Regions from separate parts of the Streptomyces sp. NPDC027663 genome, predicted to be linked through region 2. Evidence: riboswitches for the same ligand, from Rfam matches in the RefSeq annotation. Region 2 holds a riboswitch; each other region holds the start of a gene.

Region 1 (4,271 bases), on a different contig from region 2:
ACTGGTCTAGACAACCCTGAACACCGAAGGGCAGCAACACATGGCTGAGCGCCGCGTCAACGTCGGCTGGGCCGAGGGCCTCCACGCCCGCCCCGCCTCCATCTTCGTCCGAGCCGCCACGGCCGCAGGCGTCCCGGTGACGATCGCCAAGGCCGGGGGCAACCCCGTCAACGCGGCCTCGATGCTGGCCGTCCTGGGCCTGGGTGCCCAGGGTGGCGAGGAGATCGTCCTCGCCTCCGACGCCGAGGGCGCGGACGCCGCCCTGGACCGTCTGGCCAAGCTGGTCTCCGAGGGCCTGGAAGAGCTGCCCGAGACCGTCTGAGCGTCCACCGCACGGAGCGCCGGAGCCGCGTTCGCCTCTCGGGGCGGCGCGGCTCCGGCGTTTGCGCACCCGGCGGAAAAATTGCCGCGCTTTATCCGCGGGCATACTCGGGCCACACCGAATGAATTCCGGCCGCAGCGGAATTAGGGCAGCGGAAAACAAGGCCCCGCGAAATGGCTCTTCTTTGTATACGGCGTGCGTGTTAATGCCGCGGGCTCGACATGTTTACGGCATGTTGCGAAGACCTCACACGTTCCGCGGCGCCGGGAAAACGAAGCCGGTGCGCGCCCGTCGACCGCTCGGTGTGCAGTGCCGTGAGCGCCCGCGCGCGGTCACCGTCCCCGCGCGCCACCGCGTCCACGATCGCCCCGTGCTCCGCCCAGGTCTCGACCGGGCTCAGCGGCGCCTCCACCGCGTACATCCAGGCGATCTTGTGCCGCAACTGGGTGAGCACCGAGGTCAGCGAGGAGCTGCCGCAGGCCTGTGCGAGCGTCTCGTGGAACCAGCCGCCCAGCGAGCGCAGATCATCGCTGTGCCCCCTCCTGGCCCGCTCCTGGCCCAGCCGGACCAGGCCGCGCAGCACCTTCAGATGGGCCTCGGTGCGCCGCTGGGCGGCCCGGGCGGCCCCCAGCGGCTCCAGCAGCATCCGCATCTCCAGCAGGTCGGCGGCCTCCTGCTCGGTCGGCTCGGCCACGCACGCGCCCGCGTGCCGGCGGGTCACCACGAAGCCCTCGGCCTCCAGGGTGCGCAGGGCCTCGCGGACGGGGACCCGCGAGACGCCGTAGCGGCGGGCCAGGACCTCCTCGGTGAGCCGGCCGCCGCGCTCGTGGACACCCGCGACGATGTCGTCCCGGATCGCCGTGCACACCGAGTGCGCCGGAATACGCATGACCGACCTCCGCCTTAATCCCCGTGAAACGTCGACGATGGACGCGTGTTCCGTGACTCTATTGCAATGAGGCGGAATTTCCGACGGCGGCCCCTGATTCATGGATATTTTTTTGGACAGCGCCTCTGACGGGATCCGGCGGAAAACGCGAAAGCCCCGGCTCGGTGAGCCGGGGCTTCGGGCGCTCGCGCGCCGGGCGTCAGATCTGCACGCCGTGCTTGCGGAGGTAGGCCAGCGGGTCGACGTCGGAGCCGTACTCGGAGGTCGTGCGGGCCTCGAAGTGGAGGTGCGGGCCGGTGACGTTGCCGGTCGCGCCGGACAGGCCGATCTGCTGGCCCGGGACGACCTTCTGGCCCACCGTGACACCGATGGAGGACAGGTGGCCGTACTGGGTGTACATGCCGTCGGCCATCCGGATCACGATCTGGTTGCCGTACGCGCCGCCCCAGCCCGCCGAGACGACCGTCCCGGAGCCGACCGCGTGGACGGTCGTACCGCTGGCCGCGTGGAAGTCGATGCCGGTGTGCGAGCCGGAGGACCACAGCGAGCTGCTGGCCTGGTAGGCCGTGGAGACGTAGGACTGCGCGATGGGGGCGGTGAAGGCGTTGAGCCGCTTGCGCTCGGCCTCACGAGCGGCACGGGCCTTGGCCGCGCGTACCTCCTGGGCCCTCTTGGCGGCTGCCTTCGCCGCGGCCTCCTCGGCCGCCTTCTGGTCGGCTGCCTGCTGCTGGGCGGCGGCCTGCGCGTCGATGCGGTCGGCGACGTCGTCACTCACGGTGATGACCGGGGTGAGGCCGGTCTGCTCCGCGGGGCTCTCGGCGGCGAGCGCCGGGGAGGCGGCGAGGGTGCCGACGACGCCGGTGGTCGTGAGGGCCGCGATACCGGCCGCCTGAGCGGTGGTGCGCTTGACCCGGCCGGGCTTGCGGTGCTTCCCGGTGGCGCACATGAACGCCATGTAGTGGCTGGTCCTTTCCTTCCGTCTCGCCTACCGGGTTAGCTGACGGGTTCGGAGCAGGAAGGTCTCCTACGGACTCCCCCGCTCACGCGCGGGCGCCCGATTCACCCCAGGGACGGTGGGTCCCCGGCTCCCCTGGCTCGCGCCGTACGGGGACTCGGCGATGACTGTCCGGTGCCGCGGGTGCGGCGCACTGCCTGACGAACAGCCCCGACGACGCTACGGAACCTGCTTTCAATCCCCAAACGGATCCGGTGTTTTGTAGCGCATCCCACAGGGCAGACAGGCAACCTCCGCCTCAAATCGGGCATCTGGCAACACGAGTGGAACAGCGTGGGGCCCTGACGACCCGTAGGTCGTCAGGGCCCCACGCGCGTATGCCGCTACTCCGCGGCGACGACGGTGACTTCGCCGATACCCAGCGCCTCGACCGGCGCCTTGATCTCGGACGCGTCGCCGACGAGGACGGTCACCAGGCGGTCCACCGGGAAGGCGTTCACGGCGGCCGCGGTGGCCTCCACCGTGCCCGTGGCGGCCAGCTGCTGGTACAGCGTCGCCTGGAAGTCGTCGGGCAGGTGCTGCTCGACCTGGTCGGCCAGCGTGCTCGCGACGGCCGCCGCGGTCTCGTACTTCAGCGGCGCCACGCCCACGAGGTTCTGCACGGCGACATCCCGCTCGGCGTCGGTCAGGCCCTCCGCCGCGAGGGTGCGCAGCACCTTCCACAGGTCCTCCAGCGCGGGACCGGTGTTCGGCGTGTCCACGGAGCCGCTGATGGCGAGCATCGCCGCGCCCGTGCCGTCCGGCGCCGAGCGGAGCACCTGCCCGAAGGCGCGCACGCCGTAGGTGTAGCCCTTCTCCTCGCGCAGGACCCGGTCCAGGCGGGAGGTGAGGGTGCCGCCGAGGCAGTACGTGCCGAGCACCTGGGCGGGCCACACCCGGTCGTGCCGGTCGGGGCCGATCCGGCCGATGAGCAGCTGTGTCTGGACGGCGCCCGGCCGGTCCACGATGACCACGCGCCCGGTGTCGTCCGCGGTCACCGGCGGCACGGGCCGGGGCTCGCCCGGGGTGCCGGTCCAGGCGCCCAGGGTGTCGGTGAGCAGCGCGTCCAGGTCGGTGCCGGTCAGGTCGCCGACGACGACCACGGTGGCCGTGGCGGGCCGCACATGGCGGTCGTAGAAGGCGCGCACGGCCGCGGCGTCGATCTTCTCGACCGTCTCCTCGGTGCCCTGCCGCGGGCGGGACATGCGCGAGGCCGCCGGGAACAGCTCCTTGGAGAGTTCCTTGCCGGCGCGGCGGGTGGGGTTGGCCAGCTCGTGCGGAATCTCGTCCAGGCGGTTGCGGACCAGCCGCTCGACCTCGCTCTCGGCGAAGGCGGGCGCGCGCAGGGCGTCGGCGAGCAGGCCGAGACCCTTGGCCAGGCGGGAGGCGGGGACCTCCAGGCCGAGCCGGACGCCGGGGTGGTCGGCGTGCGCGTCGAGCGTGGCGCCCGCGCGTTCCAGCTCGGCCGCGAACTCCTCGGCCGAGTGCTGGTCGGTGCCCTCCGAAAAGGCCCGCGCCATGATCGTGGCGACACCGTCCAGGCCGGCCGGCTCGGCGTCCAGCGGCGCGTCCAGCAGCACCTCCACGGCGACGACCTGCTGGCCGGGGCGGTGACAGCGCAGCACGGTCAGGCCGTTGCCCAGCGTGCCGCGCTCGGGGGCGGGGAACGCCCAGGGCTTGGCCTCGCCCGGCTGCGGCTGGGGGTGGAAGTCCATGGTGGCGAGCTCGGTCACTTGGCCGTCTCCTCGTTCTCGTCGTGGCCCGCCTCTACGGTCGCTTCCGTCTCCGGGTCCTCGGGCACGTCCGCGTCCTCTACGGTCTCCGGGGACTTCGGCTCGTAGACGAGGACCGCGCGGTTGTCGGGCCGCAGGCGGGCCTTGGCGACCTCCTGGACCTCCTCGGGGGTCACCTCGAGGACGCGCTTGACGGCGGTGAGGGCGAGCTGCGGGTCGCCGAACAGGACCGCGTACCGGCACAGTTCGTCGGCGCGGCCGGCGACCGTGCCGAGCCGGTCCAGCCACTCGCGCTCCAGCTGGGCCTGGGCACGCTCCATCTCCTCGGGCGTG
Region 2 (4,271 bases):
GTCCTCGGTCTCGCCGGAGCGGTGGGACATCATGCACTTGAAGCCGTTGCGCTGGGCCAGCTCGACGGCGTCCAGGGTCTCGGTCAGCGAGCCGATCTGGTTGACCTTGACCAGCAGGGCGTTGGCGGCGCCGTCCTCGATGCCGCGGGCCAGGCGCTCGGGGTTGGTGACGAACAGGTCGTCGCCGACCAGCTGGACCTTGTCGCCGAGCTTGTCGGTGATGACCTTCCAGCCGGCCCAGTCGTCCTCGAACAGCGGGTCCTCGATGGAGACGAGCGGGTAGGCCGCGACCAGCTCCTCGTAGTACTCCGTCATCTCGGCGGCGGAGCGCTCCTTGCCCTCGAAGAGGTACTTGCCGTCCTTGTAGAACTCGGAGGCGGCGACGTCGAGCGCGAGGGCGATCTGCTCGCCGGGGGCGTAGCCGGCTTCCTTGATCGCTTCGAGGATGAGGTCGAGGGCCTCACGGTTGGAGCCCAGGTTCGGGGCGAAGCCGCCCTCGTCGCCGAGGCCGGTGGACAGGCCCTTGCTCTTCAGGACCTTCTTCAGGGTGTGGTAGACCTCGGTGCCCCAGCGCAGGGCCTCGGAGAAGGACTCCGCGCCGATCGGAGCGATCATGAACTCCTGGATGTCCACGTTGGAGTCGGCGTGCGAGCCGCCGTTCAGGATGTTCATCATCGGCACCGGCAGCAGGTGCGCGTTCGGGCCGCCCAGGTAGCGGAAGAGGGGCAGGTCGCTGGCCTCGGAGGCGGCGTGGGCGACGGCGAGCGAGACGCCGAGGATGGCGTTGGCGCCGAGGGAGCCCTTGTTGTCGGTGGCGTCCAGGTCGAACATGGCCTGGTCGATCAGGCGCTGCTCGGTGGCGTCGTAACCGACCAGCTCCGGGCCGATCTGCTCGATGACGGCGAGGACGGCCTTCTCGACGCCCTTGCCCTGGTAGCGGTTCGGGTCGCCGTCGCGGAGCTCGATGGCCTCGAAGGCGCCGGTCGAGGCGCCGGACGGAACGGCGGCACGACCCGTGCTGCCGTCGTCGAGGCCGACCTCGACCTCGACCGTGGGGTTGCCTCGGGAGTCCAGGATTTCCCGGGCTACGACGACGTCGATGGACGGCACGAGCATCTCCTTCTTGGATGTGACGCTGGAAGTGCGGGGCGGTGTGCCTTACGGCTGCGCCTTGCGACTAGAGCCTAACCGTCCCGGGGGCGTCGGCCACCGACCGACCGTCCCGTGGACATGCCGACGGTACCTTTTGTTTTCGGCCGAAACAAAGACCTGTGGCGACGGCACAGAAAAACCCCGCCCCGGTGCGTACGGGGGAACACGCACCGGGGCGGGGAGCCCGTGGGGACGGGGGTGGCCCTCACGAGGCCTGCGATGAGACCCCTGGGGATGTGAGGGCGCTGTGGATCCGCTCGGAACCGGGGGTCACTTCAGGTGGAGCTGCTGACCCGGGTAGATGAGGTTCGCGTCCTCGACGATGTCCTTGTTCAGCTCGAACAGCTTCTGCCAGCCACCCTCGACCTTGTGCTTCGCGGCGATGGTGCTGAGGGTGTCGCCCGCGACGACCTTGTACTCGCCGTCGCCCTTCTTGACCTTCTTGCCGGTCGGGGTGGTGACGGTCTTGCTCTTGCTCGTGGACGCGGCCGGACGCTCGGCGGAGCGGGAGGCGGCCTGCTGGTCGGTGGAGCGGGTGGTGGTGCTGCCCGAGTCCGAGGGGGTGCTCGGGGCGGCACCGCCGTAGGGGGTGCCGGACAGGCCCGTGCCGCAGACCGGCCAGGCGCCCTTGCCCTGGGCCGCGAGGACCTTCTCGGCGATCTCGATCTGCTGCGCCTTGGTGGCCTTGTCGGCGGTGGCGGCGTACTGCGAGCCGCCGTACGCGGCCCAGGTGGAGGCGGAGAACTGCAGACCGCCGTAGTAGCCGTTGCCGGTGTTGATGGACCAGTTGCCGCCGGACTCGCACTGGGCGACCGTGTCCCACTCCGAGGCGGTGGCGGCGGAGGCGTTGCCGGCCGCCATCAGCGGGGCGGCGACGGCGGCGCCGGTGACACCGGCGAGCGTGATGGCGCGGACGGCCTTGGACGGACGACGGTGCTTGCCCTTGCCGGAAAACAGCATGGAACGATCCCCTCACCGACGCCTGCGAGGTGAGCTGTCGGGTTCGGGCCGGTTGAGTTGCCCGGCCGCATCTCCCGCTGTGCGCGAGATGCGGCTTCACCCCGAGCCGGTCCGGCATCAACTGCCGGGCCCGGCACTTACCTTGGGTCCCCCGCTCCTGCCTACGGCGCTTGACGCGACGACTGTTCCCGGGCAACCGCTGGCAGGATTCGGCGTTGCGACTGCCGGGGCTCGTGGTGACGAGCGGCCTTGACCGTAGGCACGCGGTCCGCGGAATTTCAAAGACGATCAGGGCTTCTGAGACTCATCCCACACTTTCGCCAAACCGGACAATAGGGCGTTAAGTGGGGCGTCAACTCCCGCTAATCGCCGTCCGTTTCGTCCCCGACTTCCAGGGTCTGACCGGCGGTGATGTGATTCGGGTCGGCCCCGATGGCCTTCTTGTTGCCGGCGTAGAGCGCGCGCCATCCGCCGTCGACCTCAAGGGAGTCGGCGATGGAGGCGAGGGAGTCGCCGTCGCGGACGGTGTAGGTGTCCGGTTCGCGAGAGGCGTGGCGGCCCGAGGAGGCGGCATTCTGACCGTTTGTCGCGCTTTCGTCCGCACTCGCCCCCCGATGACGTCCGCCACCGCCGAGGGAGCCGGTGTCGACCAGGCTCCAAGAACCGGCGGCCTGCTGGGGGTTGTCCTCGCGGCCGGGTTCCGGAGTGGCCGTGGCGGAGCCGTCGGCCCCCTGCGGGCTTCCCGCGTCCGGCGACGCGGATTTGTCGGACTTGGGCGTGTCGGTCCCGTCGGAGCCGTTCACCTTGCCGTCACCCTCGCCCGGCTTCCCGGCCGGCCGGCCGTCCTTGCCGGACGAAGAGCCGTTGCCGGAGCCGGAGTCGGCATCGGAACCGGCGTCCCCCGAAGGCGACGAACCCGGCAGACCGGACGAGTCGGAGTTGTCAGGGCTGTCGGGGTTTTCGGAACCATCCGAACTGTCAGTCGATCCGGACGGGTCACCCGAACCGTCGGTGTCACCGGACCGGCCGACGCCCGTGTCGACGTCCGCCGAGTCCGAATCCTCGGTCAGGCCCGACAGCAGGGCGCAGGTGGCCCAGGGGGTGGTGCCCTTGTCCGCGAGGATGTTCTCGGCGACGGCGATCTGCTGGGAACGGCTGGCCTGGTCGGCGCTGGCCGCGTACTGGGTCCCGCCGTACGCGGCCCAGTCCGCCTGCGAGATCTGCAGCCCGCCGTAGTACCCGTTGCCGGAGTCCGCGCTCCAGGAGCCGCCGCTCTCGCACTCGGCCACCTTGTCCCACGTGGTGCCGTCGGCCGCGCTGGCGCTGGCGGCGCCGAGGAGCGGGATGGCGATGGCTGAGCCGGTCACCCCGGCCGCGACGAGGAGAGCCGGAGCCTGACGGGGGCGACGGTGTCGACCGTTCCCGGAGAGCATGCAGAGGCCTTTCGAGCGACAGCAGTACCGGCGCGGCGGATGAAGCCCTTCGCCACGCTGATGGGTGAACGTATAGGCAGACGATCACTTGTCACAAGTTCATGCCGCGCAGATCACGTGAAGATCACAGAGTGAATGTCCGTCAGGTTTCCCTGGACGGGCTGTGTTCAGGCGGTGGGCGTGAACTCCACGGGCAGGGTGCGCAGGCCGCGCATGATGAGTCCGCCGCGCCAGCGCAGCTCGTCCGGGTCCACGGCGAGCCGCAGGTCGGGCAGGCGGGTGAGCAGCGTGGCGAGCGCGGTCTGGCCCTCCAGCCGGGCGAGCGGCGCGCCGAGGCAGTAGTGGATGCCGTGGCCGTAGCCGAGGTGCTGGTTGTCGCGGCGGGTGAGGTCGAGCACGTCCGGGCCGGCGAACCGCTCCGGGTCCCGGTCGGCCGCGGCGAGCACGACGAGCACCGGGTCGCCCGGCGCGATGTCCTGCCCGCCGATGGTGAGGGGCTCGGTGGCGAACCGCCAGGTGGCCAGCTCCACCGGGCCGTCGTAGCGCAGCAGTTCCTCCACGCCGGTCTCCAGGAGGTCCCGCTCCCCGCTCGTCACGGACTGCTGCAGGAGCCGGCGCTGCCCGGGATGGGTCAGCAGGGCGTACGTGCCGTTGCCGATGAGGTTGACCGTCGTCTCGAAGCCGGCGAAGAGGAGGATGAAGGCCATCGCGGCGGCCTCGTTCTCG
Region 3 (4,271 bases), on a different contig from region 2:
GTACGCCCCGCGGCGGCCCGCACAGGGGGAGTGGGCCGCCGCCGGGCTTTCTCGGCGGTGGTGGCCGGCGGCCGCCCGAGGGCCGGGCGGCGGTGGGGAGCCGGTCACCTGGGGGAGGACGCTAGGCCGGACGGTGACGGGTTGGTAACGCGCTGTCCGAAATTGGTTACGACAGGTCATGGTGTGACCGTAAGTGATCCCTCCGTAGGGCCCGAGTCGTCTTCTTCACGCAGCGTGATGATCGAGCCGCGGAAAGCGGACCAGGCGGGGGTGATCGGGTGCTATGGAGCGCATATATGCAAGGTCTGCCGAGCGTTTTCGCGCCGCCGCCGCCCCTGAGGGCGGGCCCGGTGCGGGGAGCCGTGGCGCCCCCTGGCTAGGCTCCGGCCCCATGGACGTACTCATCCATCTCTTCGTCGGCCTGCACATCGTCGGTATCGCCGCGCTGCTCGGCGGCTTCCTCACCCAGATGAAGGCGATGGGCCAGGGCACGGCCCGGTTCGTGCCCGGGATGCTGCACGGCGCGCTGACCATGCTGGTCACCGGCGTGGCGCTCGTCGGCCTCAATCAGGCCGACGACCACCACGTCAACAACATCAAGATCGGCGTGAAGCTGGCTCTGCTGATCGTGATCCTCGCGCTGGTCTACGTGAAGCGCGACGAGGAGCGGATCGACAAGGGCCTCTTCGGGCTCGTCGGCCTGCTGACCACGGCGAACATCTTCATCGCCGTCCTCTGGACCTGATCTCCGGCCGGACCTGATCTCCGGTCGAACCTGATCTCCCGGGCGGGCGATCTCGGGGCGGCGGGATCAGCCCGGCCGCACCACGCAGCGCACGGCCGACCCGTCGGTGCGGGAGACCGGTTCCTCACGCACGTACGCGCCCGGCCTGGGAGCGTGGATCATCATGCCGTCGCCCGTGCACAGCCCTACATGGTCTGCGTCGTCGTGGAAGAACACGAGGTCGCCGGGGCGCGCCTCGGCAGGCGGGACCGTGGTTCCTGCTTCGGCCTGATCGCGGGCGCTGCGCGGAAGGGTGACACCGGCCGACTTCCAGGCGGCCTGGGTCAGCCCCGAGCAGTCGTAGGAACCGGGGCCGGCGGCGCCCCACACGCACGGCTTGCCGAGCTGCTCCCGGGCGAAGGCGACGGCTTTCCGGGCCTTGGTCGTCGTGTCCGTGCCGGATGTGACCGTCGCAACGGACGCGATCGACGCGGATGTGACCGGAGCGGACGTGATCGACGGGGATGTGACCGACGCGACGGACGTCACCGGTGCGGTGGATGTGACTGAGGCGCCATACATGTCAGGTGCGACAGGTGCGACAGGTGCGACAGACGCGCTAGGTGCGGCAGGCGTGACGGACTGCGCGGCGCTCTGCGCGGTCCGCTGCGACAGCAGCACGCGCGCGTGGGCGAGCTTTTTCTGCACCGCCGCCTTGGCGGTCTTCGGGTCCCTCGCGGCGGCCTCCGGCACGCTGTCCGCGGGCGGGACGACGGCCCTCTCCTGGGCGGACGGCAGGAGGGACGCGTTCCGGACGGACGCGGCGACGGCCGCCTTCCGCGCGGACGGTACCGCCTCCATGCCTCGTGCGGGCGTTACGGCGCCCCTGCCCTGTGCGGGCGTTACGGCGTCCCTGCCTCGTGCGGGCGGTACGGCATCCACACTCCGTCTCGGGGGTGCGACGCTCGTGCCCCGGGCGGGCGTCGCCGCGGCTGTGTCCCGGGCCCCCTCGGGGCCGCGCTGGGCCGGAACGGCGCGGGGCTGGGCCGCGGCGCGGCGGGCCACCTCGTCCCGGAGCCGCTGAAGACTGTCGCCGTGTCGCCGGGGTGCGTCCGCGGGACGCTCCTCGGCCCCGGCGGCGGACCGCTCCCTGCTTGCGGCGGCGGAACGCTCCCTGGCGGTGCCGGCGAAACGCTCCCTGGTCGTGCCGGACGTCTCGGTCGCCGATTCCGCCCGGCGGTACAGATCGTCGATCTTCCGCTCGATCTCCTCCGGGCTCGGCCTGCCGTGACCGGTTTCGGGAGCGGCCTGCGCGGACTGGGAGAGGACGGCCACGGAGGTGAGGGCGGCGGTGGCGAGAGCGGGGGTGCGAATGCCCGTCCCCGGGGTTCCGCCGGGGCGCGGCTTGCGGTGCGACGCCAAGGGAGGCGACTCCTTCCTTGCTGCCGCCTACCGGGTTAGCTGTCGGGTTCGGGCGGACGGAAGGGTTGCCCTACGGCGTCGTCCCGGGCGGGAGTCGGCCGATTCACCCCAGGATCGGTGGGTCCCCGGCTCCGGGCACCACGCAGAGGGCGCACCGGACTCGGCGGAGGCCGCGCGGCCCGGCGACGTTCGCCGGAGAGGGGTCGTGCGGCCTGACGGCAACCTAGCCAACTGGTGTGTCTTCTGTGAAGGTTGGTGTGCGGTTTGTCCGATACATTTCCGTGACCTGATGGCTGGTTCACGCCCGCGTGACCAGGCGCTTCCGTTGTGTGAGCGGTCGGCGGACGCTTTCGACGCGAAGAGCGACCGCTCACCACGCGGGCCATGTTCCGGGGACGGCAACCGGTTGTCGGTGGGGCGGCCTAGACTCGTAGAGCGATGAGCAGCCTCTTTGACGACAGCTTCCTGGCGGACCTCCAGCCCCCTCGCGGGCACGAGGAGGAGCAGCCGCCACCCGAGGACGATCACGCTCCGGAGCCGCTTCCGGACGATCTGTTCGGCGGGAAGTTCGATGTGCCGCCGGACCGTGACGCGTACTACCGCGACGGCGCCCCGCGCCCCGTGATCGACGCGGCGGCGCTCCTGGAGGGACTGAACGACAACCAGCGCGCCGCGGTCGTGCACGCCGGTTCGCCGCTGCTCATCGTCGCCGGCGCCGGCTCCGGCAAGACCCGTGTGCTCACCCACCGCATCGCCCACCTACTCGCCGAGCGGAACGTGCACCCGGGCCAGATCCTCGCGATCACCTTCACCAACAAGGCCGCGGGCGAGATGAAGGAGCGCGTGGAGCAGCTCGTCGGCCCGCGCGCGAACGCGATGTGGGTGATGACCTTCCACAGCGCGTGCGTGCGGATCCTGCGCCGCGAGTCGAAGAAGCTGGGCTTCACGTCGTCGTTCTCGATCTACGACGCCGCCGACAGCAAGCGCCTGATGGCCCTCGTCTGCCGCGACCTGGACCTGGATCCCAAGCGCTTCCCGCCCAAGTCCTTCAGCGCCAAGATCAGCAACCTCAAGAACGAGCTGATCGACGAGGAGGACTTCGCCGCGCAGGCCACCGACGGCTTCGAGAAGACGCTGGCGCAGGCCTACGCCCTGTACCAGTCGCGGTTGCGCGAGGCGAACGCGCTGGACTTCGACGACCTGATCATGACGACGGTCAACCTGCTGCGCGCCTTCCCGGACGTCGCCGAGCACTACCGGCGCCGCTTCCGGCACGTCCTGGTCGACGAGTACCAGGACACCAACCACGCCCAGTACGCCCTCGTCCGCGAGCTGGTCGGGACGGGCGAGCGCGCCGGCGAGGCCGACACCCCGCCCGGCGAGTACGACGTCCCGCCCGCCGAACTGTGCGTGGTCGGTGACGCGGACCAGTCGATCTACGCCTTCCGGGGCGCGACGATCCGCAACATCCTCCAGTTCGAGGAGGACTACCCGAACGCGACGACGATCCTGCTGGAGCAGAACTACCGCTCCACGCAGACCATCCTGTCCGCCGCCAACGCGGTCATCGAGCGCAACGAGTCCCGCCGCCCGAAGAACCTGTGGACCAACGCCGGGCAGGGCGCACGGATCACCGGTTACGTCGCCGACACCGAGCACGACGAGGCCCAGTTCGTCGCCGACGAGATAGACCGCCTCACGGACGCGCGCGAGGCGAAGGCCGGGGACGTCGCCGTCTTCTACCGCACCAACGCCCAGTCCCGTGTCTTCGAAGAGGTCTTCATCCGCGTCGGCCTGCCCTACAAGGTCGTCGGCGGCGTCCGCTTCTACGAGCGCAAAGAGGTCCGGGACGTCCTGGCCTATCTGCGCGTCCTCGCCAACCCCGAGGACTCGGTGCCGCTGCGCCGCATCCTCAACGTGCCCAAGCGGGGCATCGGCGAGCGCGCGGAGGCGATGATCGATGCCCTCGCCCAGCGCGAGAAGATCAGCTTCCCGCAGGCTCTGAAGCGCGTGGACGAGGCGTACGGCATGGCCGCGCGCTCCACCAACGCGGTCAAGCGGTTCAACACGCTGATGGAGGACCTGCGCACGATCGTGGAGTCCGGCGCCGGCCCCGCGACCGTCC

The links. A riboswitch is a leader RNA that binds a small molecule or an ion and turns the genes downstream of it on or off. The one in region 2 is predicted to bind cyclic di-AMP.
Region 1: another riboswitch for cyclic di-AMP. It lies ahead of ACZ4SF_RS30045 (M23 family metallopeptidase); the one in region 2 lies ahead of ACZ4SF_RS19920 (transglycosylase family protein).
Region 3: another riboswitch for cyclic di-AMP. It lies ahead of ACZ4SF_RS07850 (C40 family peptidase); the one in region 2 lies ahead of ACZ4SF_RS19920 (transglycosylase family protein).

The regions. Positions count from the first base shown of each region.
Region 1 is NZ_JBVHSK010000014.1:123,849-128,119, reverse strand. Features, by position in the region: gene ACZ4SF_RS30055 (HPr family phosphocarrier protein) at 41-322, shown strand; gene ACZ4SF_RS30050 (GntR family transcriptional regulator) at 525-1,211, opposite strand; gene ACZ4SF_RS30045 (M23 family metallopeptidase) at 1,411-2,166, opposite strand; cyclic di-AMP (ydaO/yuaA leader) riboswitch at 2,180-2,339, opposite strand; gene ACZ4SF_RS30040 (M16 family metallopeptidase) at 2,550-3,938, opposite strand; gene ACZ4SF_RS30035 (M16 family metallopeptidase) at 3,935-4,271, opposite strand, start outside.
Region 2 is NZ_JBVHSK010000006.1:467,959-472,229, reverse strand. Features, by position in the region: gene eno (phosphopyruvate hydratase) at 1-1,116, opposite strand, end outside; gene ACZ4SF_RS19920 (transglycosylase family protein) at 1,423-2,112, opposite strand; cyclic di-AMP (ydaO/yuaA leader) riboswitch at 2,117-2,291, opposite strand; gene ACZ4SF_RS19915 (transglycosylase family protein) at 2,475-3,545, opposite strand; gene ACZ4SF_RS19910 (cytochrome P450 family protein) at 3,713-4,271, opposite strand, start outside.
Region 3 is NZ_JBVHSK010000002.1:662,261-666,531, reverse strand. Features, by position in the region: gene ACZ4SF_RS07855 (hypothetical protein) at 392-745, shown strand; gene ACZ4SF_RS07850 (C40 family peptidase) at 812-2,146, opposite strand; cyclic di-AMP (ydaO/yuaA leader) riboswitch at 2,155-2,308, opposite strand; gene pcrA (DNA helicase PcrA) at 2,585-4,271, shown strand, end outside.